Regions from separate parts of the Kitasatospora sp. NPDC001547 genome, predicted to be linked through region 2. Evidence: riboswitches for the same ligand, from Rfam matches in the RefSeq annotation. Region 2 holds a riboswitch; each other region holds the start of a gene.

Region 1 (7,535 bases), on a different contig from region 2:
CGGTCAGGAAGTCGCCCTCCTCCACCCGGCGGTCGGTCGGCTGGTGGGCGGCCTGGCCGGAGTGGCTGCCGGTGCCGACCGAGACCGGGAAGGCCGCCCGGTCGGCGCCGTGGTCGATCATCCGGCGCTCCAGCTCCATCGCCAGGTGCCGCTCGGTGCGGCCGACCAGGATCGACTCCAGCAGCTCGCCCAGCGCCTGGTCGGCGATCTCCGCGGCGATCCGCAGGTCCGCGATCTCGCGCTCGTCCTTGACCACCCGCAGCCGCTCGACCGTCTGGCCGAGGTCCACCAGCCGGGCCCCCTCGGTCAGGCCGGCCACCGCCCGGTGCCGGGTGACGGTCAGGTCGTGCTCCTCCACGGCCAGGCCCGACACCCCGGACCGCGCGGCGGCGGTCGCGGCGGCCAGTGCGGTGTCCGAGCCGGCCGCCACCGGCAGCCTGGTGACGTCCGGAGCGATCAGGTGCTCCCCGGAGTCGTCCGGCGGCAGGTCGTCCGGCAGCGCGAGCAGGGCGCGCTCCCTGGTCAGCAGCAGGCTCGCCCCGCAGGGCGCGCAGCCCGTCAGGTACCGCACGTTCGCCGCGCGGGTGATCAGCGCCGCATCGGCCCCGGCCGCACTGCAGTGCTCCCTCACCCGCTCCCGCCGCCCCGCGTACGCATCCGCCATGCGTCGAGCCTACGAACCCCCGGCCCGAAGCGCCCGCCGAGCACCCCCGGCCGAACCCCCGGTGCTCCTTGCGCGCCCCCCGCGCGACCGCGCCGTCACCTCCGGGCGCGCGCCGTGCGCCCCGCCCCCGCCCGGGGCCGTGCCGCGGCCCCGGGGACGACCCGCGGGACGGGTGCTCAGGCCTCCTGGCCCGGCGTCCAGCGCTGCTCGACCCGGGCGAGCTTCCAGTACCCGATCGCGATCGCCCAGACCAGCACGAACAGCCCGGCGATGCCGTAGCCGACGTTGTCCAGCGAGATGTCCGCGATGAACCCGGAGACCGGGTCGGTCAGGTCGAGCTTCTCGTGCAGCACCCCGACCAGCTCGATGGTGCCGATGACGAAGGCGACCGCGATCGACAGACCGGTGATGGTCAGGTTGTAGTACACCTTCCGGACCGGGTTGGCGAAGGCCCACTGGTACGCGAAGTTCATGAACGTCCCGTCCAGGGTGTCGAACAGGCTCATCCCGGCCGCGAACAGCAGCGGCAGGCAGACGATCGCGTACCAGGGCAGCCCGGAGGCCGCGCCCGAGCCGGCCATCACCATCAGGGTGACCTCGGTCGCGGTGTCGAAGCCCAGGCCCAGCACCATGCCCACCGGGAACATCTGCCCCGGTCGGGTGATCGACCGGGTCGCCCGGTTCAGCACCCGGGCCATGAAGCCGCGCGAGTCGAGGTGCGCCTCAAGCTCCCGCTCGTCGAACTGCCCGGCCCGCATCGCCCGGAACACCTTGAGGATGCCGAGCAGTGCCGCCAGGTTGAGCGCGCCGATCAGGTAGAGGAAGACGCCCGAGGTGGTCGTCCCGATCATGCCGAGCCACTTGTGGGTGGTCGACTCGTCGTCCATCAGCGTGTTCGCCAGCTGCGCGCCGCCCGCCACCAGGGCGGCCATCACGACCACCATCGAGGAGTGCCCGAGGGCGAACCAGAACCCCACCGAGACCGGCCGCTTGCCGTCCGCCATCAGCTTGCGGGTGGTGTTGTCGATCACCGCGATGTGGTCGGCGTCGAAGGCGTGCCGCATGCCGAGGGTGTACGCGGTGATACCCAGGCCCACCCCGAAGGCCTGGGTACCGACCGCGTACCGCTCGGGTGCGACCAGGAAGACGAGCGTCCCGAAGGCCACCACGTGCATGGCCAGGATCACCCCCATCAACCCGGCCGTACGGATGGTGTCCTCGCGCCGCCACCGGAAGCTCGGCAGCGCGGAGGGGGCCGTCTTCGCCCCGGTGGCGACGGTTTCGGGCAGGGTCATCTGCGGATCACGCTCCAGCACCTCGTGGAAAACCTCGTGAGATGCCGTGGCCGGTCTCCTGGCTGACGGGACGCCCGTACCCGCCTTCCCAGGCGCGCGGGGCGCCCAGTGGCTTCATGGGTACGGACGACGTTCCTCCGTGGGCGGAGGAACGACCCGATCACAGTGGCGAGGGCCGCTCCGGGCTGGGATCCCTGAGGATCCGTCACCGGTCTTCCCGAGCACCACGGCGGGGAACACCGTAGGGGCCGGGCCCCACGGGTGCAAGGCTGCGCACCTGCGCAGGTGTCCAGGATCACAGGGCGCCGCCTGCAAGAATGTCCGCATGCATCTCGTACCGGCCGACCGCGCGGGCCACCGCACCATCGACGGGCACCGGGTCTGCGAGGCCATCGCCGCGATCGGCGAGCCCGCGCACGTCCGGTCCTGGGCCGAGCGGTTCTCGCTGCTCGCCGACCCCGGGCGGCTCGCCCTGCTGCTCGCCCTCCACCGGGCCGGCCCGCTCGCCGTCACCGACCTCGCGGTCGCCACCGGCATGCGCGACCCCGCCGTCTCCCAGGCCCTGCGGCTGCTCCGCACGGCCGGCGTGGTGACCGGCGACCGGGACGGACGGGTGGTGCGCTACCGGCTCGTGGACGAGGCCATGCGCCCCCTCCTCGACGAGTGCACCGCCGCCGAGCACCACGAGCCCACCGCGGCCGCCGGCTGACACCCGCAAACCCCGGCCGGGACCGGGCCCGACCAGTACGATCATGGTGTGCCGTCCCATCCCCACGTCTGGCCCGCCGACCGCTGGAACACCCGACCGGTCAGGGCCCGCGTGCTGGCGGTCGCCCGCACCCTCACCTCGGCCACCCGGGTCCTGGACGTCCTCACCCTGCTGAGCCCGGACGGCATCGAGCGGTACTTCACCGTCAACCCCGGCTCCGCCTTCGCCGACCGCGCCCTGGACGAGTACCTGCGCGGCCTGCCCGGCTTCACCGTGCTGGACTGGGAGGACGCCGTCCGCCGCCGCTTCGACCTGGCCGTCGCCTGCGCCGTCCACTCCTCCATGCACCGCCTGGACGCCCGCCTCGTCGTCCTCCCGCACGGCGCCGGCTACAACCGCCTGGTCACCGAGTCGACCGGCGACACGGTCACCGCCGCCGGCCTGTCCCGCAACGAACTCACCCACCGCGGACGGGTGTTCGTGGACGTCCTCGGCCTTTCCCACCCCGAGCAGCTGGACCGGCTGCGGGACTCCTGCCCCGAGGCGCTGGACGTCGCCCGGGTCGTCGGCGACCCGTGCTTCGACCGGATGCTCGGCAGCCGGCGCTCCCGCGACGGCTACCGCGCCGCGCTCGGCGCCACCTGCGGCCGACGGCTCGTCGTCGTCAGCTCCACCTGGAGCGAGCACTCGTTATTCGGCCGCCGCCCCGACCTCCCCCAGCGGCTGGTCCGCCGGCTCCCCGCCGACGAGTACACGGTGGCCGTCGTCCTGCACCCCAACGTCTGGAGCCGCCACGACCCCGAGGCGCTGCTCGACGGCGCCCGCCGGATGGGCCTGCGCCTGATCCCGCCCCACCAGGGCTGGCAGGCCGCGCTCGTCGCCGCCGACTGCGTGATCGGCGACCACGGCTCGGTCACCGTCTACGGCGCCGCCCTGGAGCGCCCCACCGTGCTCGTCGCCACCGGCGCCGCCGAACTCGACCCGCGCTCCCCCGGCTACGCCTTCGGCCAGGCCGCGCCCGTCCTCGACCCGGACGGGGACCTCGCCGCCCAGCTCGAACTGGCCCTGGCCCAGGACCCGGCCGGCCTGAGCGGCGTCACCGGCCGCTCACTCGCCCACCGCGGCGAGTCCGCCCGGCTGCTGCGCCCGCTGCTCTACTCCTTCCTGGACGGACTGGACGAACCCGGGGACGAGCCGGCCCTGCCGCCCTACCCCAGGCCGCTCCCCGCGACCACCGAGGGGCCCACCGCGTACGACGTCGAGGGCAGCAGCGACGGCACCGAGGTCAGCCTCCGGCGCTACCCCTTCGCCCCGGACGGCCACCCCCCGCGCGGCTTCCACGCCCTCACCGACGAGCACCCGGGCGACGCCCTGCGCTACACCGCCGAGGTCCTCGCCCGCACCGAGGCCCACGCCGAACGCCCGGCCACCCGCTGGCTCGCCGACACCGCCGCCGAACTCCCCGGCCTGGCCGTCGCGGTGGCCGCCCTCGGCCCGGCCCGCCACCTGCTGCGGCTGCGCACCGGCCTGCTGCTGGAGGCCCGCGCCGAACCGGACTGGGACCGCCCCGACCCCGGCATCGACCCGCTGCTGCTCGGCTCCGCCGTCGCCACCTGGCTCGCCGACGGCGGCGAGCCGGCCGGCCTCGCCGAGCACGGGCTCACCGTCCGCACCGGCGAGCACCGCGCCCGGGTGTCGTTCCGTACCAGGTCGTAGCCGTACCGGTCCCTCGGCCCGTCCCGGGTCCTGGCCGTACCGGGGTCCTACTCCGACAGCTCCCGCAGCCGCGCCCGGCTGCGCTCGGCCAGCTCCGCGTCGTCCAGCTCCTCGGCGAGGGAGACGATCAGGGTGTGCGCCTGCGCCTCCTTGGCGTACTGGCTGCGCTCCCTGGCCTGCCGGGCGCAGTCGTCCGCGTGGGCGACGGCGAGGTCCAGCTGTCCGAGGGCCCGGTGCGCCCTGGCGCGGACCAGCGGCAGCTTCATCAGCATGTCGTCGTCCCCGGTCCGCCCGGCGTGAGCCGTGGCCTCGGCCAGCAGGGCCAGCGCCTGCTCCGGACGGCCGTCGGCGATCAGCGCCTGCGCCAGGTTGTAGCTCTGGACGATCTCGCCGTGGTCGTCGCCCCGGTTCTCCGCCAGGGCCAGGGTGAACCGCCGCACCGCGTCGGCCGGGCGCCCGTCGGCCAGGCAGAGCAGCCCGTCCGTCTCGTAGAGCACCCCCACCACCTGGCGCTCGGTCACCAGCGGCACCTGCTCGGTGGCGAGCGCCAACTGCTCGGCGGCGAGCCGGTACTCGCCGCGGTCGACGTGGGCGCGGGCGAGCTGGTTGCGCATCCGCACCACGGCCGCCGGCCGGTTGTCCCACTGGGCCGACTCGACGCCGAGCCGGTGGGTGGCGATCCAGTCCTGGTACAGCTTGCGGCCGTGGTAGAGCGGCCAGAGCGACTCGCAGAGCCGCCACACCTCGCCGTGCCAGCCCTGCTCGGCCGCCTCCGCCACCACCGCGCGGAAGTTGGCGCGTTCGGCGTACAGCCACTCCAGGGCCGCGGCCCCGGAGGCGAAGCGGGGCAGCTCGTCACCGCTCGGGTCCTGGAGGCGCAGGCGATTCCCGGCCATCGCGCGGTCGGCGGCCGACGCCCGGCCCCGGTAGTACGCCACGACCTCGGCGAGGAGGGGCCCGCGGTCCGGCAGCTCCCGGGTCCGGCCGTAGGCGTGCAGCCGCACCACGTCGTGGGCCCGGAAACGGTCCTCGCGGTCGCCGTCCACCACCTCGTCCAGCAGGTGGGCGCCGCGCAGCTCCCCGATCGCCCGCTCGGCCCGCTCGACGCCGACCGCGCGCGCCAGTTCGGCGGACACGAAGGGGCCGGGGTGCACGCCGACCAGGTGGTAGAGCGCCCGGCCCTGAGCCGACAGCCGTTCGTAGACCAGGTCGTAGGTCGCGCCGAGATCGCTCTCCTCGTCCTCCAGCATCGCCAACCTGCCCTCGCGGTCGTGGAGTTCGGCCACCACCCGGCCGACCGGCAGGTTGTCCCGGTCCAGCAGCTGGCTGCCGACCGCGTTCAGCGCGAGCGGCAGCCCGCCGCACAGCTCGACCAGTTCCGCCAGCTCCCCGTCGGTGCCCCGCCCGGAGCCGACCCAGCCGCGCACCAGCTCGGCGCCCGCCGTCGCGCTCAGCGGCCCGAGCCGGCGCACCTCGGCGCCGTCCACCGCAGCGCGGGCAACCGCCGCCGGCTCGCGACCACCACCAGCCCGCCGGACGGGAGCAGCGCGCGGACCTCCGCGGCGTGCTCGACGTTGTCCAGGAAGAACAGGCACCGGCGCCCGGCGGTGGCGGTGCGGAACGCCGTGAACCGCTCGGCCTCCACGGCCGGGGGCTCGGTGCCGAGGGCGCGCAGGAAGCCGGCCAGCAGTTCGGGGAGGTCCACCCCGCCCTGGTGCCGGTAGGCCTTCAGGTCGGCGTAGAGGTCCCCGCCCGGGAAGTGCTCCCGGTGGTCCTCGGTGAACTTGGCGATCAGTTCGGTCTTCCCGACCCCGCCGAGGCCGGTGAACACCACGACCCCGAGCCCGTCCTCCTCGACCCGGCGCAGCGCGGCGGCCAGTGCGGCGATCTCCGGCTCGCGGTTGACGAACGGGCCGTGCGGCGCGCGCACCTGACGGGGCCTCGGCACCTCCCGCGGCTGGTGGAGGTGGAGCGTCCCGATGTTCCCGGCCTGCACCAGGTGGCCGCCCACCGTGGCGCCTGACACGGTGTTGGCCACCTCGTGCCGTTCCATCCGCCTGCTCCCTCCGGCCGGTCGGCCCCAGCCTACGGGCTGGGCGCCGCACCGGTGGGGCACTCGGATGTCACCGGGGGGTGATCTCGCCCATCTCCGCCCAGCCGTCCATGCCGGGGATCTCGGTCGACACGATCCGCGGCTTGGCGGCCACCGCGTAGGACAGGTCCTCCATGGCCTTGGCGAAGTGCGCGGACTCCACGTGCTCCCGGCCCGCGTCGCCGTCGCGGAACGCCTCGACCAGGACGAACTCGTTGGGGTCCTCGACGCTGCGGGACCACTCGAAGAAGATGTTGCCGGGCTCGTCGCGGGTGGCCCGGGTGAACTCGTCGACCAGGTCGAGCCAGCCGTCGACGCGCTCGGGGCGGACCGGGAACTTGACCGTGATGAAGATCATGGGACTTCCTTTCGCTGCACGTTCACACGTGGCAGTACCGGTAGGGACAGGCTGCTCGGCGAGCACGCCGACCATCGTCGCAGGTCAGAAAGGTCGTATGCGACACGGGGGCAGCGTCGGCACGCGGCGGCGCGGCACGGCCGGGCCCGGTCAGGCCGCCTGGCAGGCCGGGCACCAGAAGAGGTTGCGGGCGGCGTGCTCCTCCGTCCGCACGTCGGTGCCGCAGACCAGGCAGGGCATCGCGGCCCGCCGGTAGACGTACACCTCGCCGCCGTGGTCGTCCACCCGCGGCGGGCGGCCCATCGCCTCGGGGGTGTGCTCGGGACGGACGGTGTCGATCCGGCCGGCCGTGACGCCCTCGCGCATCAGGGCGACCAGGTCGGCCCAGATCGCGTCCCACTCCCGGCGGGTGAGGTCGCGCCCGGCCCGGTGCGGGTCGATGCCGTGCCGGAACAGCACCTCGGCCCGGTAGACGTTGCCCACCCCGGCCAGCACCTTCTGGTCCATCAGCAGCGCCGCGACGGTCGTCCGGCTGCCCGATATCCGGCGCCAGGCGGTGTCCGGGTCGGCGTCGGCGCGCAGCGGGTCGGGGCCCAGCCGGGCGGCGACGGCGGCCTTCTGCTCCCCGGTGACGAGCGCGCAGGTGTTGGGACCGCGCAGGTCGGCGTAGCCGTCCTCGTTCTCCAGCCGCAGCCGGACCA
Region 2 (7,535 bases):
GGCGCTGCCGGTTGACGAACTGGGCGACGGCGGCGGCGGTGTCCGGGCCGACGCCGGTGTCGTCGTCCATGTGCAGCACCCAGACGTCGTCCTCGGCCTCGCCCTCCTCGATCCGCAGCTCGTGCGAGTAGTGGTTGGCGCGGGCCTTGAACTTGGTGCCGTTGGGCGTCTCGTACGCCTTCGGCACGGTCACCACCCGGATCAGCGGGTGGCGCTCGGCCAGCTCGTCGATCTTCTCCGCGGCGGCGCAGCCCTCCTCGGTGAGGATGTCCACCCGCATCCACGGGAAGTACGGCGGCAGGTGCTCGACGTACGAGAGCACCGAGCGCTCCAGCGCCGGGTAGGTGTCGTGGCGGCCGATGGTCGGCACCAGCACGATCAGGAAGTCGTCCTCGACGGGTGCGGCCGGCGTCATCCGGCTGACCTGGCGCAGCCTGCGGCGGACCATCAGCACACCCTGGAAGCCGATCAGCACGCCGAACACCGGCATGCCCCACAGGATGGTGATCGCCCAGCCTAGCGGCGTGGGGTTGGGCACGTACGCCCACACCGAGAACGCGAAGATGATCACGAAGGATATGTAGAACGGCGCCACCCGGGGCTTCCACGACATCTGTCGCTCGGCGAGCCGGGCGGCCTCGCGGGACGTGGTCAGCACCGTCCGCTCGGCGGTTGTCGATGACATGGCGAAAGTGGTTCCTCGTCTGGTGTCGGCTCGGCCCCGGGCGGGGCAGGGGTCGTTCGTGATCGGTCAGCCCGGTGGGTCAGCCCTGCGGCGGACGGTCCGCGGGCGGCGGCGCGACCGGGCCGGTCGGCACCTGGCCCGGAGTCACCGGACCGGGGGCCGGCGCGCCGGGCTGCGGCTGGACGCCGGGCCACGGCTGGGCGGGCTGCTGCTGGTGCTGCGGGTACGGCAGCGGCGCCGGCGGCTGGCCCCAGCCGGGCTGGTGCTGTCCGGGCAAGGGCTGCGGCCAGCCGGGCTGCGGGTACGGCTGAGGCTGCGGCTGCCCCCAGGCGGCGGGCTGGGACTGGAACGGCGGCGGCGCCTGGGCCGCTGCGCCGCCCGGCTGCTCCCGCCAGACCGAACGGCCCAGCAGCGCGATCAGCACCGCGGTGACCACCACCCCGATCCCGAAGGTCGCGAGCTTGAGCCAGCCCTCGGTGGTACCGGTGAACCACTCCCGCTGCGGCGCGTCCAGCAGCGCCCCGACCAGGCTGCGCACCCGGTTGTACCCCTCGACCAGCGCGACACCGGCCGCCACCCCGAGCGCCCAGTTGCGCCCGCGCAGCAGCAGGATGCCCGCAACCAGGTACAGCAGGCCGTAGTTGAGGCTGCCGGTCTCGGCGTTCACCGAGGAGCCGCCGTAGTAGAAGACGCCCTTGAGGTACGTGGCGACGCCGACCTGGCCGAAGCAGTTGTACCCGGCCCAGCCGAGCAGCACCGCGCCCCAGCCGACGGCCACGCCGCCGGCCACGCGCATCGGACCCGTCCCTGTCATCCCGTATCCCCCGCCCCTTTGGGCCCGTCCCGGCCGTTCGCCCGCCCTCGGCTTCGCCGCCACAGGATGCCACACGCCGCAACGGAGCCGGAATTCCACCCGTTCGGCGGAGCGCGCGGTGCGGCCCACCTCACACCGCCGACCACCGGGCCGACGGTGCCGGCGGCTCAACGCACGTGCAGACCACTCCAGTCGACGTTCGCGCCGAAGGTGCCGGAGCCGCCGGTGAGCGCCAGCGGACTGCGGTACGTCGCGGTGACGTCCGCGGCCGAGTTGCGCGGCTGGTCCGGCAGCAGGTTGTTCGCGGTGAGCGACTGCCCCCAGACCGTCCAGATCGTCCAGGGCGTGCGCCGCAGGGTCTCCGGCTGGCGGGAGTTGACCGGGACGGCGAAGGACTCGGCCAGCATCCGCGGCTTGCCGTAGGCGGACAGCCCGTCGTAGTACCGCTTGGTCCACACCTCGCCGGTGCCGATCGGGTGCGCCGGGCTGCCGCTGTAGTCGTCCACCCCGACCACGTCGACGAACCGGGCGCCCGGGTAGTAGTCCCAGGGGTCCACGCCCGGGGCGCCGTCCCAGGACACCGGCGTCCAGACGAACAGCAGGTTGTGCAGCCCCCGGGTCTCCACCAGGTACCGGTAGGTGATCTTCCACAGCGCCTGGTACTCGGCCGGCTTCTGGCCCGCCCACCAGAACCGGCGGGAGCAGTCCAGCACGTTCATCTCGTGGTACGGGCGCAGCAGCACCGGCACGTCGTGGGCGGCCAGGTACTCCAGGTGGTCGGCCAGGTAGGAGAGGTCGGTGATCAGCGCGCGGTACTCGGGGGTGTCGTGCGCCGCGTCCACGACCCGGCCGAACCAGTCGGGGTCCTTGGCCGCCGGCGAGTTCGAACAGAGCACCCGGTCGAAGGACTTGACCTCCGAGCCGGGGTACGGCTGGTGGAAGGACATGCCGACGATCCCGGCCGGGCCGCCGCCGTTGTCGGGCAGTTCGGTGCTGCTGCCGTCGCAGTTCTGCTGCACGCCCGCCGCGCCGTAGCCGCCGTCCTCGGCGCGCGGGTGGCCGCTCCAGACGGCGGACAGCAGGTCGACGGCGTCGTCGGTGTACTGCCAGCCGGCCCGGCAGGTGGGCCAGCGGCCGGCCGAGTAGGAGCGCGGGTTGCCGACGCCCCAGCCGTTCTGGCCGTAGCCGGGGCCGAGGTCGGTCTCCACGAAGCCGGGCAGCTTGCCGGTGATGTCGGCGGCCTTCTTGTAGTAGTAGCCGACCTGCTTGGTGCCCCGGTAGTCCCCGTACTCGGGGTTGTTGCGCTCGTTGTGCGCCTCGACGTGCTGGCCGATCACCGTGCCGCCGCTCTGCCCGGTACGGGCCTGGGCCTCCAGGTCGGCGAGGAACTGCTGGACCGCGCGGGCGTTCGGCGAGGCCTGCGGGTCCCGGGCGAGCAGGTCCCGGCCGACCTCCGGCGGCAGGGTGCGTCCGGGAAGGCCGACCGACACCGGGACCCTCGGGGGCTGTTCGCCGTCGGCCCTGCCGTCGTGGTCGAGCAGGAAGACCGCTCCCGCGGCGACGAGGGCCCCGGCCGCGGCCAGGACGGCGGGCTTGCCGCGCAGGGCTCTGGGCAGGGCCACGGACCGCTCCTCCGGTTGCTCGCCGGCGCCGCCCCCCACGGACGCAACCGGAACACGCATGCGAAATGACTGTCCCGAGAGCCTGCCACACTCCCCCGGCCCCCGCGAACGGTCCACCGGGGCCGGAGTGTCCCGGCGGGCCGACCCGCCGGGGTCACCGGCGGCGGCGTCCCGGCAGGTCAGCCCGCCGGAGCCGGCGGGGTCCCCTGAACACCGGGCGCGGCCGAGGACGCGGCCTTGGCACGCTTGAGCAGCTGCCCCTTCACGTGCTCGGCGAACCCGGAGGCCGCCGCGGTCGCCGTGGCGTCCGGGGCGTTGCCGCCCTTCGCCGATCCCTCGACGGTGAAGTACGCGTACCGGCCCAGGCTGTTGTGGGTGCCCGTGCAGCCGGCGGCGGCGCAGAACGCCGGCGATCCGGCCGCGGGCGCGCCCTTGAGCTGACCGGCGAAGTTCTTCGTCGCGGTCTCGGCCTGGATCTTGTGGTCGAAGACCGCCACCCCGACGGTGACCGCGCTCTCACCGGACACGTACGTCGCCCGGAGCACCTGCTGGCACCCCTGGTCGCCGAGCACCTTGCCCAGCCCGCCGGTCGTGGAGTTCCCGTCCCAGCAGGGCGAGTCCAGAGCCACCACGGTCCGGTTCCAGGTGGCACCGTTGATCGTCACCTGGAGCGAGGAGAAGAGCGCTCCCGCGTCCTGCGGCGCCGGGTCGGTGGCGACCTCCCAGATCGGCTTCGACGGGTCGTCCGGCTGGCCGGGCGTGCCGGAGGCGCTCGGGTTGGCCGTCGGCGGGGTGGTGGTGGCCGTCGTGGGGCCGTTGTCCTTCTTGCCCTTGAACAGCAGCACGCCGCCGGCGGCCAGGCCGCCGACCACGGCGACCGCGGCCACCACGCCGATGACCCTCATCCGGCGACGGCGCTTGCCGTCGGCCTCGTTGCGGTCCGCCAGCGCGTCCCAGTCCGGCTCGACCCGCTGCGGCGGGACGGGCTGCTGGGGCTGCTGCTGCAGGTGCCACTGCGGCTGGGGGTTCGGCTGCGGCTGCGCGACCGGGTGCGGCTGACCGACCGGGTGCGGCTGGGGCTGCGGCTGACCGACCGGCGGGGCCGGCTGCGGCGCAGGCGCCACCGGATGCGGCACCGGAGGGATGGGCTGTGCGACCGGCTGCGCCGACGGCACGACCGGCCCGTACGAGGCGGGCGGCGGCCCGAAACCTCCACTCGGCGGCGGTACCGGACCAGGTACCACCGGCTGCTGACTCTGTGCGCCCCCCGGCCCGGCGGGAGGCGTTCCCTGCGGCCCCTGCCCAGGTACGCCAGTTCCGTCGCTCATGCGCCCAGATCGTAGGGCATCCGCATGACCACCGGTCCTCCCGGTGGCCATTCCGTATCGAAACCAGGACGCCCCGGCCCGGCTTCCGGAGTCGCCGAGGGCCATCGTCCGCCATGGTTCCGGCACGACCGGTTATCGCCCAGACACGCGGCGCCGCACTACATCTGGGGCCGCTTCAGGGAGACACCACTACATGTATGCTCACTCCTGCTGTCGATGCAGGGGAACCCGGTGCGAATCCGGGACTGCCCCGCAGCGGTGTGCGGGCGGCTCCAGCAGCCGTGCCCGCGAGTCCGAGTACCTGCCGACGGCGTGCGCCACGGCCCTCCCGCAGAGGCCGCGCCGGCACGAGCAGTACCCCTCCGGGCCTCGCGGGCGGGCCGGGGAGTCACCGTCGCGCGACGCCGTCTGCGTTCGTGCCGTGCTCCCCTGCCCCGATCGGCCCGGTGGCCCCCGATCACCGCCGCCGATCGCCGCCAGGAGAGAGCGCCTTGACCACCGCTGCCTCAGCCACCCTGCCCGCCCAGGGCTCCGGTACCGCCTTCACCGACCCGACGGTCTCCGACCCCGGCGGCGCCCTGCTGCGGCTGCTCACCGACCGCAGCACCGACCTCACCGAGGTCGACCCCGGCCACGTCGCCGCCGCCGCGCTGCGCGGCCGCCACGCCGGCTCGGACTTCGCCGAACTCCGCGGGCTGGCCGTGGACGCCGCCGCGTCGATGATCGCCGAGGACCCCCAGTACTCGAAGTTGGCCGCCCGCCTGCTCGCCCTGGAGATCGTCGACGAGGCGAACAGCCAGGGCTCGACGTCCTTCTCCGCCTCGATCGCCGTCGGCCACGCCGAGGGCCTGATCGGCGACACCACCGCGGCCTTCGTCGCCAAGCACGCCGCCGCCCTGGACGCGCTGGTCGACACCGCGGGCGACGACCGCTTCGAATACTTCGGCCTGCGCACCGTGCAGTCCCGCTACCTGCTGCGCCACCCGATCACCCGCAAGGTGATCGAGACCCCGCAGCACTTCCTGCTCCGCGTCGCCTGCGGCCTGGCGGTCGGCGACAGCGAGCAGTCGGTGCGCGAGGTGGCCGAGCTGTACGGCCTGATGAGCCGCCTGGAGTACCTGACCTCCTCGCCGACGCTCTTCAACTCCGGCACCCGGCACCCGCAGATGTCGAGCTGCTACCTGCTCGACTCGCCGCTGGACAACCTGGACTCGATCTACAACCGCTACGCGCAGATCGCCCGCCTCTCCAAGCACGCCGGCGGCATCGGCCTGTCCTACTCGCGCATCCGCTCGCGCGGCAGCCTGATCCGCGGCACCAACGGCAAGTCCAACGGCATCGTGCCGTTCCTGCGCACCCTCGACTCCTCGGTCGCCGCCGTCAACCAGGGCGGCCGCCGCAAGGGCGCGGCCTGCGTCTACCTGGAGACCTGGCACGCCGACATCGAGGAGTTCCTGGAGCTCCGCGACAACACCGGCGAAGAGGCCCGCCGCACCCACAACCTCAACCTGGCGCACTGGATCCCGGACGAGTTCATGCGCCGGGTCAACGCCAACGAGGACTGGTCGCTGTTCTCGCCGGCCGACGTGCCCGAGCTGGTCGACCTGTGGGGCGCCGACTTCGACGAGGCGTACCGCAAGGCCGAGCTGGCCGGCAAGGCCGTGCGCACCATCCCGGCGCAGACCCTGTACGCCCGCATGATGCGCACCCTGGCGCAGACCGGCAACGGCTGGATGACCTTCAAGGACGCCTCCAACCGCGCCGCCAACCAGACCGCGCTGCCGGGCCGCACGGTGCACTCCTCCAACCTGTGCACCGAGATCCTGGAGGTCACGGACGACTCCGAGACCGCCGTCTGCAACCTGGGCTCGGTCAACCTGGGCGCCCACGTGGCCTCCGGCGCCTCGGCCGCCGACCTGCTCGGCGCCATGGACTGGGAGCGGCTGGACGCCACCGTGCGCACCGCCGTCACCTTCCTCGACCGCGTGGTGGACATCAACTTCTACCCGACCACCGAGGCCGGGACGTCCAACTCCCGCTGGCGGCCGGTCGGCCTGGGCGTGATGGGCCTCCAGGACGTCTTCTTCAAGCTGCGGATCGACTTCGACTCCGCCGAGGCGAAGCAGCTGTCCACGCTGATCGCCGAGCGCATCATGCTCACCGCCTACGAGCGCTCCGCCGACCTGGCCGAGCAGCTGGGCCGCCACGAGGCGTACGGCGAGACCCGCGCCGCCCGGGGCGAGCTGCACATCGACCACTTCCCGAGCGCCGCCCCGCAGTGGGCCGACCGCTGGACGGCGCTGCGCGCCCGGATCGCCGAGACCGGCCTGCGCAACTCGCTGCTGCTGGCCATCGCGCCGACCGCGACCATCGCCTCCATCGCCGGCGTGTACGAGTGCATCGAGCCGCAGGTGTCCAACCTGTTCAAGCGCGAGACGCTGAGCGGTGAGTTCCTCCAGGTCAACCCGTACCTGGTGCGCGAGCTCAAGGAGCTGGGCGTCTGGGACCAGCAGACCCGGGACGCCCTGCGCGACGCCAACGGCTCGGTGCAGGAGCTGAACTGGCTGCCCGCCGAGGTCCGTTCGCTGTACCGGACGGCCTGGGAGCTGCCGCAGCGCGCGCTGATCGACCTGGCGGCGGCCCGCATGCCGTACCTCGACCAGAGCCAGTCCCTGAACCTGTTCATGGCGGCGCCGACCATCGGCAAGCTCAGCTCGATGTACGCCTACGCGTGGAAGGTCGGCCTGAAGACCACCTACTACCTGCGTTCGCGCCCGGCCACCCGGATCGCCCAGGCCGCGTCCGGCACCGCCCGCGCCGCCGCGCCGGCGCCCGTGCCCGTGAACAGCCCGACCCTCACCCCGGAGCAGGAGGCCGCCATCGCCTGCTCCCTGGAGAACCCCGAGTCCTGCGAGGCCTGCCAGTGATGTCCCCGTCCGAAGACCGCAAGATGCTGCTCGACCCCGGCTTCGAGCTGACCCTGCGCCCGATGCGCTACCCGTCGTTCTACGACCGGTACCGGGACGCCATCAAGAACACCTGGACGGTGGAGGAGGTGGACCTGCACTCGGACGTCGCGGACCTGG
Region 3 (7,535 bases), on a different contig from region 2:
GCCGCAGGGGCTGCTGGCCACCGCCACGCTCTGCTGGATCGTGGTCTCCATCGGCTGCCTGGCCGCCTGGGCCACCGGTCTGCCCGGTGGCGACAGGCTGATGCACGTCGGCGCGTTCGCCCAGATCACGCTCGCCGCGATGGCGCCGCTGCTGGTCATCCGCCGGAAGGTGGGCCAGAAGGTCGGCGACGTCCGCGCCCGGCGGGCGGAGTCGCGGATCGGCTGATCCCCGAAGCCGTCGCACGGCGAAGGGCCCGGAACCTGGTGGTTCCGGGCCCTTTCCCGTGCGTCGTCGCGGTCGGGCGCCGCGGCCGCGGACTCAGGCGCCGCCGGTGTGCACGCTGAACGCCGAGCGGCGGGCCGCCCGGGCCACGGCCGGGTCCGGGTGCACGCCGGAGACCGCCGTCAGCACCGAGGCCGCCCGCGGGTGGCCGGACTGCCGGGCCCGGGCGAACAGCCGGACCGGGTCGCCCGCCGAGGCGCCCTCGACGTGGCCCACCAGCAGCTCGGTCTCGCCGTGGTCGAGCACCGCGGCCGCGGTGTCCACCCAGAGCCAGGCCGCGTCCTCCGCGCCCAGCACGTCCGCCGGGGAGACCCCCTCGTCCGCGCGCTCCGCCAGCCAGAGCAGCGCGTAGGGGCGCAGCACCGGCTCGTCCACGGCGGCGCGCACCGCCTGCTCGGCCGGACCGCCGGCCACCCGCAGCGCCTCGAAGGCCAGCCCGCGCACCAGCGCGTCGTCGCCCTGGGCGGCGTCCAGCAGCTCGCCCACCGCCCGGTCCGCGGGCCGGGCCGCGACCCAGGCCCGGAACTCGGCGCGGGCCGGGCCCGGCGAGTAGTCCGCACAGGCGTTCAGCAGCTCGAAGGCGCTCTGCTCGATGTGCCCGGCCGCGGTCTGCGCGACCGTGCAGATCTCCTCCAGCTTCGCCCGCACCGCCCAGTGGCCGAGCGGAGACAGCTCCGCGGCGTCGTTCCTGCGCTCCAGGGCGCCGACGGCCGCCAGACCGTCCAGCATCCAGTCCAGGACGGCGGCCACGTCGGAGGGCGCGGCCGGGGTGTCGATCTGCGGCGCGCGGCAGGTGCCCCGGACGGCAGAGACCGCCGAGGCCGCGTGCGGCACCGGCGACAGGCCCGGCCCGCCGAGGCCCGTACCGACCCGGCGCTCGTCCAGGCCGCGGCGCAGCAGCTCCAGCAGCTCGCTCTCGGCGACCGGGCCGTCCACCAGGTGGAGGAAGGAGAGCAGCTGCGGGGCCTGGTCCACGGCCTGCCCGGCCAGGACGGCGAACACGCCGCGCAGCGCGGCGGGCGGCACCGGGGCGAGCAGGGTCCAGGCGTCGAACAGCGCCGACCAGCCACGCACCACGGCCTCGTCGTCGTGCTCCCAGGCGTGCAGGCGCCAGCCGGGGCCGGCTCCGCCGTCGCGGGGCTCCACCAGGCCCACCAGCAGCGCCCGTCCCCAGGCCTTGGTGGCCGCGCCGACCGTCATGGCCAGCGCCCGGCCCGCCGCGCGGGCGTCCTCCGGGAGCAGCTCGCCGCGCTTGTCGACCTCGGCCAGCTCCCCGGCCCAACGGGCGACCCGGACGGCGTCCACCAGCATCCGGCGGGCCAGCGGCGCCAGCTCGGCGGGTGCCGGGAAGCCCTCCGGCACGGGAACCCTGCCGCGCCCGGGAGCCGGAGCGGGCCCTCGTCGCCGGGGTACTCCGTTACGGGGGACACCCGCCCCGCCCGGCCTGCCACCGGCGGGCCGTTGGGCCGTTCCGGGGAGACGGGTCACCGTCGCACCGGTACCGATCGTCGGCGGGAGCGGGGCATCACGGTCGCGCGGGTTCCGAGACGTCACGTCGAGCAGTCTTCCCCTTGCACCGGCCTTCTGTCACATCCGGTTGTCCGTACGACCGGGCGACCGGTGGCGGCACCTCCGCAAGATCGGGCAACAACGGCATACCGCCTGGCCGGAAACGTGTGACCTGGCCATGCCACTCGTCACCCCCCGGTTGCCGGGAATGCTCGCCCGGTCACCCTGCGTACGGGTGGGGGGTAACGAGTCGGGGCCCATTGTTGCCCCCGACCGCGGGGTGGTTTTCGCCGCGGGGGATCCGCGCCGCCCGTGCTCGGCGGGCCTGTCCAGCCCGATTCCGGACGGATGGCGGGCGGGGCGGGGGAAGCGCACCGCACGAGAAGTCGGCCGGGCCGACTTCTCGTGCACGCCGGGCGGAACGGGAGAAAGCGCCATTCGCGGACCGGGGGGAAGCGCGGCGGGAAACCGTCGTGACCCGGCCGAAAACGCGGCGCGCGCGAGGGGGGGCTCCCGGGCTACAGCAGCGGCGTGAGCCAGCGGCGGAGGAGTTCCGTGTAGCGGTCCGGGGCGGTGTTCCAGAGGGTGGCGTGGTCGGCGCCGGGGAAGGGCTGGAGGCTGACCACGTCGCGGCGGGCCGCGGCCAGCTTCTCGACGGTGCCGAAGGGGGCGATCCGGTCCTCCGGGCTGTGCAGGACGAGGGTGGGCACCCGCAGGTCGGTGCCCTCGGCGAGACGGGCGGAGTCCGCGAGGTCGACGCCGGTGCGGCCCTCGGCGGCGAGGGCGCCAAGCTCTGCGGCGACGCCCCGGAAACCGGCCCGGGCGGCGTCCCGGCGGGCGGAGGCCGGGAGGTCGAGCACCGGCGAGTCGAGGATCAGGCCCCGGACGGCGTGCGACCAGACGGAGCGGGCCGCGGTCTGCAGGACCATGGTCGCGCCGAGGGACCAGCCGTACAGGACCACCTTGCCCGCGCCGCTGTCGAGCGCCAGCCGTACCGCCGACTCGACGTCGCGCCACTCGGTCTCGCCGAAGTGGCTGAGCCCGTCCGGGGAGTCGGGGGCGCCCCGGTCGCCGCGGTAGGTGACGGCGAGGGCGGGCAGGCCGAGCCGGTCGAGCACGGGGAGCACCGGGAGGGTCTGCTGGCGGTCGGCCCCGGGGCCGTGCACCAGGATCACCCAGGTGCCGCGCTTGCCGTGGAGCCGCCAGGCGGGCAGCGCGCCGAGCTCGCCGTCGGCGACGGTGTCGGCGAAAGCCAGGCCGAGCGCCTCGGAGGGGTCGCCGAGGTGGACCCGGGGGGTGAAGCGGACCTCGGTCCCGGGGGCGAGGGTGCCCCGGTCGGCGCGGACCAGCCGGCGGGTGACGCCCCGTTCGTCGCCGTGCAGGACCTCCTCGACCACCGCGTGCCCGCCGTCCGCCCACTCGACCGCCCAGCGGCCGGGGCGCAGGCTCGCGGGGCCGCGGGTGAAGGTGACCCGGCCGGGGGCGAGGCCGCGGACCACCACCGGCGCCGACTCCTGGACGGCGGGCGCCGGACGGACCATCCGCTCGGAGGCCCGACGGCCGATCACCAGCACGGCGGCCCCGGCCGCGGTGGCCCCGACCGCGGCGGCCGCCACGACGGCGGCGGTTCCCCAACGCATATCGCTCCCCGCTCTGTTGCTCTCGGACCGGACGGTGTTCGAGCACCAGTTCACCGGCGCCCCGCCCGGACGGCCACCCGGACGGCCACCCGGATGGGCCGTCCGGGTCGCCCGGGCGGCGGGCGGGCGGCGGGCGGGCGGGCCCGAGGAGGGGACGGTCGGGAGGGCGACCGCCCGGGCCGGTGCCGCTGCCGGCGCCTGCCGGTGCCGGGCGATCCCACGGGGTGTCAGCGGGCCGGCGTGTGACCAACCCCTCCGTGACCTCGGTTGACTCCCGGTTCGGGCCCGTGATGGGATCCTGGGGCCAAACGGAGGCATGGAGAGGAAGCCGGTGGAAGTCCGGCGCGGTCCCGCCACTGTCACCGGGGAGCACGCTCGGAACATCGCCACGGCGGGCCGTCGACGGCCGCTGGAAGGCTCCGGGAGTGCGTTCGACCCGGAAGCCAGGAGACTCTCGCCCCCGTCACGTCGATCCAGGGCGCGGACCCTGAGTGAGGACACGCACGCGATGCAGGCTGCCCCGCCCGGCCGGACTCCGAGCTGCCTTCCGCCGTGCGGCCGATGACCCCGCCCACCGCCTCCCCCGCTCCGCGCCCGCTGACCCGCGCCGCCGCGTTCGCGCTCGGCGCCGCCGCGGGCTACGCCGCCGACACCCGCTTCGCCGACCCCCGCCGGGGCCACCCGGTGGCCGTCTTCGGCAGCGCCGCGATCCGGCTGGAGCGCAGGGTGTGGCGCGACGGCCGCGCCGCCGGGGCCGGGTACACGGCGCTGTGCGTGGGCGCGGTCGCGGCGGGCGCGCTCGCCCTGGACCGTACGGTGGGCCGGCGCCCGCTGGGCCGGGCCGCGCTGGCGGCGGCCGCGACCTGGACCGTGCTCGGCGGCACCTCGCTGACCCGGGAGGCGCGCACCATCGGCCGCTCGCTCGCCGCGGGCGACCTCGCGGCCGCCCGGGAGCGGCTGCCGCACCTGTGCGGGCGGGACCCGAGCGCGCTGGACGGGCAGCAGATCGCCCGGGCCGTGGTCGAGTCGGTGGCCGAGAACACCGCCGACGCCGTGGTGAACGCGCTGGCCTGGGGCACCCTGGCCGGCACCCCCGGACTGCTGGCCTTCCGCGCCGTGAACACCCTGGACGCCATGGTGGGCCACCGCTCGCCGCGCTACGCCCGGTTCGGCTGGGCCTCGGCCCGGCTGGACGACCTGGCGGGCTGGCCCGGCGCCCGGCTGACGGCACTGTTGACGGTGGCCGCCGCGCCCGAACCCCGGACCGCCTGGCGGATCTGGCGGCGCGACGGCTCCGCGCACCCGAGCCCGAACGCGGGCCAGGCCGAGGCGGCGTTCGCCGGCGCGGTGGGCGTGCGGCTGGGCGGGACGCTGCGGTACGGCGAGCAGGTGGAGGACCGGCCGGTGCTGGGCGCGGAGCTGCGCCCGGTCACGGTGGACGACATCGAACGGGCCTGCGCGCTCTCCCGGCGGGTGGGCGCACTGGCACTGGGTACGACGGTCGCGGGGCACGTCCTGCTGCGGACGCTGATGAAGAAGAGGGGGCGGGCATGACGAACGCGCTGCTGGTCGCGGGGACGACCTCGGACGCGGGCAAGAGCGTGGTGACGGCCGGGATCTGCCGTTGGCTCGCCCGCCAGGGCGTGCGGGTCGCGCCGTTCAAGGCGCAGAACATGTCGCTCAACTCCTTCGTCACCGCCGACGGCGCCGAGATCGGCCGCGCCCAGGCGATGCAGGCGCAGGCCGCCCGGGTGGAGCCGGAGGCGGCGATGAACCCGGTGCTGCTCAAGCCCGGCGCGGACGGCCGCAGCCAGGTGGTGCTGCTCGGCCGGCCGGTGGCCGAGGTGGGCGCGCTGGACTACCGCGAGCGCAAGCCCGTCCTGCTGGAGCGCGCCCTGGAGTGCCTGGCCGACCTGCGCAGCCGCTACGACGTGGTGGTCTGCGAGGGCGCGGGCTCGCCGGCCGAGATCAACCTGCGCGACCGCGACATCGCCAACATGGGCCTGGCCACGGCCGCCGCCCTGCCGGTGGTGGTGGTCGGGGACATCGACCGCGGCGGGGTCTTCGCCGCGATGTACGGGACGCTGGCGCTGCTGTCGGCGGAGGACCAGCGGCACGTGGCGGGCTGGTTCGTCAACAAGTTCCGCGGCGACTCGCGGCTGCTGGCGCCCGGGCTGGAGATGCTGCACGAGCTGACCGGACGTCCGGTGCTGGGCACCCTGCCGATGCTGCCCGGGCTCTGGCTGGACGCCGAGGACTCGCTGGACCTGTCCACCGTGGTCGACCGGACGGACGGGCCCGGACCGCTCGGCGCGGACGTGCTGCGGGTGGCCGTGGTGCGCTTCCCCCGGCTGTCCAACTTCACCGACCTGGACGCGCTCGCGCAGGAGCCGGGCGTGCTGGTCCGCTGGGCGACCAGGCCGGAGGAGCTGGCCGACGCCGACCTGGTGGTGCTGCCCGGCACCCGGGCCACCGTCGCGGACCTCGCCTGGCTGCGCGAGCGCGGCCTGGAGCCGGCCCTGAAGGCACGGGCGGCGGCCGGACTGCCGGTCCTCGGGGTCTGCGGCGGCTACCAGATGCTGGCGCACTCCATCGTGGACGAGGTCGAGTCGAAGGCGGGCGCCGTCGACGGGCTCGGCCTGCTGCCGACCCGGGTGCGGTTCGGCGCCGAGAAGGTGCTGGCGCGGCCGGTCGGCGAGGCGTACGGGCAGCGGGTCGAGGGCTACGAGATCCACCACGGGGTGGTGGCGGTCGAGGGCGGCACCCCGTTCCTGGACGGCTGCCGGGTGGGCGCGGTCCGGGGCACGACCTGGCACGGCGCGCTGGAGAACGACGGGTTCCGCCGTGAACTCCTGCGCGAGGTCGCCGAGTCGTCCGGCCGGGCGTTCGTCCCGGCGCCGGACACCTCCTTCGCCGCGGCGCGCGAGGCCCGGCTGGACCGGCTGGGCGACCTGATCGAGGAACACGCGGACACCGACGCGCTGTGGAAGCTGATCGAGGGCGGGGTGCCGGCGGCCGGATCGCTGCCGTTCCTGCCGCCCGGGGCCCCTGGGAGTGACGCATGACCGACGTCCGCTATCCGTTCACCGCGATCGTCGGCATGGCCGACCTGCGGCTCGGGCTACTGCTGAACGCGGTCTCCCCGGCCGTGGGCGGCGTGCTGGTGCGCGGCGAGAAGGGCACCGCGAAGTCGACCATGGTGCGCGCGCTGGCCGGCCTGCTGCCGTCCATCGCCACCGTGGACGGCTGCCGCTTCGCCTGCGACCCGGGCGCGCCCGACCCGCAGTGCCCGGACGGGCCGCACGTCTCCCCGTCCGCCTCCGAACGGCCTTCCCAGCTGGTCGAGTTGCCGGTCGGCGTGGCCGAGGACCGGATCGTCGGCTCGCTCGACCTGGAGCGGGCGCTGGCCGAGGGCGTCAAGGCCTACGAGCCCGGACTGCTCGCCAGGGCCCACCGCGGCGTGCTCTACATCGACGAGGTGAACCTGCTCCAGGACCACGTGGTGGACCTGCTGCTGGACGCCGCCGCGATGGGCCGCTCCTACGTCGAGCGCGAGGGCGTGTCGGTGCGGCACGCGGCCCGCTTCCTGCTGGTCGGCACGATGAACCCGGAGGAGGGCGAGCTGCGGCCGCAGCTGCTCGACCGGTTCGGCCTGACCGTCGAGATCGCCGCCACCCGGGACCCGGCCGAGCGCGCCGAGGTGGTCCGCCGACGGCTCGCGTACGACACCGACCCGGCCGGCTTCGCCGCGCGGTTCGCCGAGGAGGAGCGGGCGCTCGCCGAACGCATCACCGCGGCGCGGGAGTTGCTGCCCCAGGTCGAGCTGACCGACGTGGCGCTGCGTCAGATCACGGCCGTCTGCGCCGCGTTTGAGGTGGACGGGCTGCGCGCGGACATCGTGATGGCCCGCACCGCCGTCGCGCTGGCCGCCTGGGACGGGCGCACCGAGGTGCTGGAGGAGGACGTCCGCAAGGCCGCCCGGCTGGCGCTGCCGCACCGGCGCCGCCGCAATCCCTTCGACGCGCCCGGGCTGGACGAGGAGCAGCTGGACCGGACGCTGGAGGAGCACGCGCAGCAGGACGAACCGGAGCCCGACGGCGACG

The links. A riboswitch is a leader RNA that binds a small molecule or an ion and turns the genes downstream of it on or off. The one in region 2 is predicted to bind cobalamin.
Region 1: it holds a riboswitch for cobalamin, as region 2 does, so the genes downstream of both, ACFY0X_RS08975 (HoxN/HupN/NixA family nickel/cobalt transporter) here and ACFY0X_RS07350 (ribonucleoside-diphosphate reductase subunit alpha) in region 2, are expected to answer to the same signal.
Region 3: it holds a riboswitch for cobalamin, as region 2 does, so the genes downstream of both, ACFY0X_RS27435 (cobalamin biosynthesis protein) here and ACFY0X_RS07350 (ribonucleoside-diphosphate reductase subunit alpha) in region 2, are expected to answer to the same signal.

What each region holds. Positions count from the first base shown of each region.
Region 1 covers NZ_JBIAVL010000004.1:123,486-131,020, reverse strand. The annotation lists gene ACFY0X_RS08980 (M24 family metallopeptidase) at 1-664, opposite strand, end outside; gene ACFY0X_RS08975 (HoxN/HupN/NixA family nickel/cobalt transporter) at 841-1,959, opposite strand; cobalamin riboswitch at 1,990-2,203, opposite strand; gene ACFY0X_RS08970 (ArsR/SmtB family transcription factor) at 2,285-2,668, shown strand; gene ACFY0X_RS08965 (hypothetical protein) at 2,717-4,384, shown strand; gene ACFY0X_RS08960 (hypothetical protein) at 4,432-5,871, opposite strand; gene ACFY0X_RS08955 (AAA family ATPase) at 5,835-6,437, opposite strand; gene ACFY0X_RS08950 (putative quinol monooxygenase) at 6,508-6,834, opposite strand; gene ACFY0X_RS08945 (Fpg/Nei family DNA glycosylase) at 6,985-7,535, opposite strand, start outside.
Region 2 covers NZ_JBIAVL010000003.1:360,374-367,908, reverse strand. The annotation lists gene ACFY0X_RS07370 (glycosyltransferase family 2 protein) at 1-685, opposite strand, end outside; gene ACFY0X_RS07365 (hypothetical protein) at 765-1,481, opposite strand; gene ACFY0X_RS07360 (glycoside hydrolase family 26 protein) at 1,667-3,121, opposite strand; gene ACFY0X_RS07355 (hypothetical protein) at 3,301-4,245, opposite strand; cobalamin riboswitch at 4,630-4,773, shown strand; gene ACFY0X_RS07350 (ribonucleoside-diphosphate reductase subunit alpha) at 4,965-7,376, shown strand; gene ACFY0X_RS07345 (ribonucleotide-diphosphate reductase subunit beta) at 7,376-7,535, shown strand, end outside.
Region 3 covers NZ_JBIAVL010000017.1:71,654-79,188, reverse strand. The annotation lists gene ACFY0X_RS27450 (CDP-alcohol phosphatidyltransferase family protein) at 1-226, shown strand, start outside; gene ACFY0X_RS27445 (hypothetical protein) at 320-1,645, opposite strand; gene ACFY0X_RS27440 (alpha/beta hydrolase family protein) at 2,311-3,432, opposite strand; cobalamin riboswitch at 3,753-3,886, shown strand; gene ACFY0X_RS27435 (cobalamin biosynthesis protein) at 3,994-4,986, shown strand; gene ACFY0X_RS27430 (cobyric acid synthase) at 4,983-6,497, shown strand; gene ACFY0X_RS27425 (putative cobaltochelatase) at 6,494-7,535, shown strand, end outside.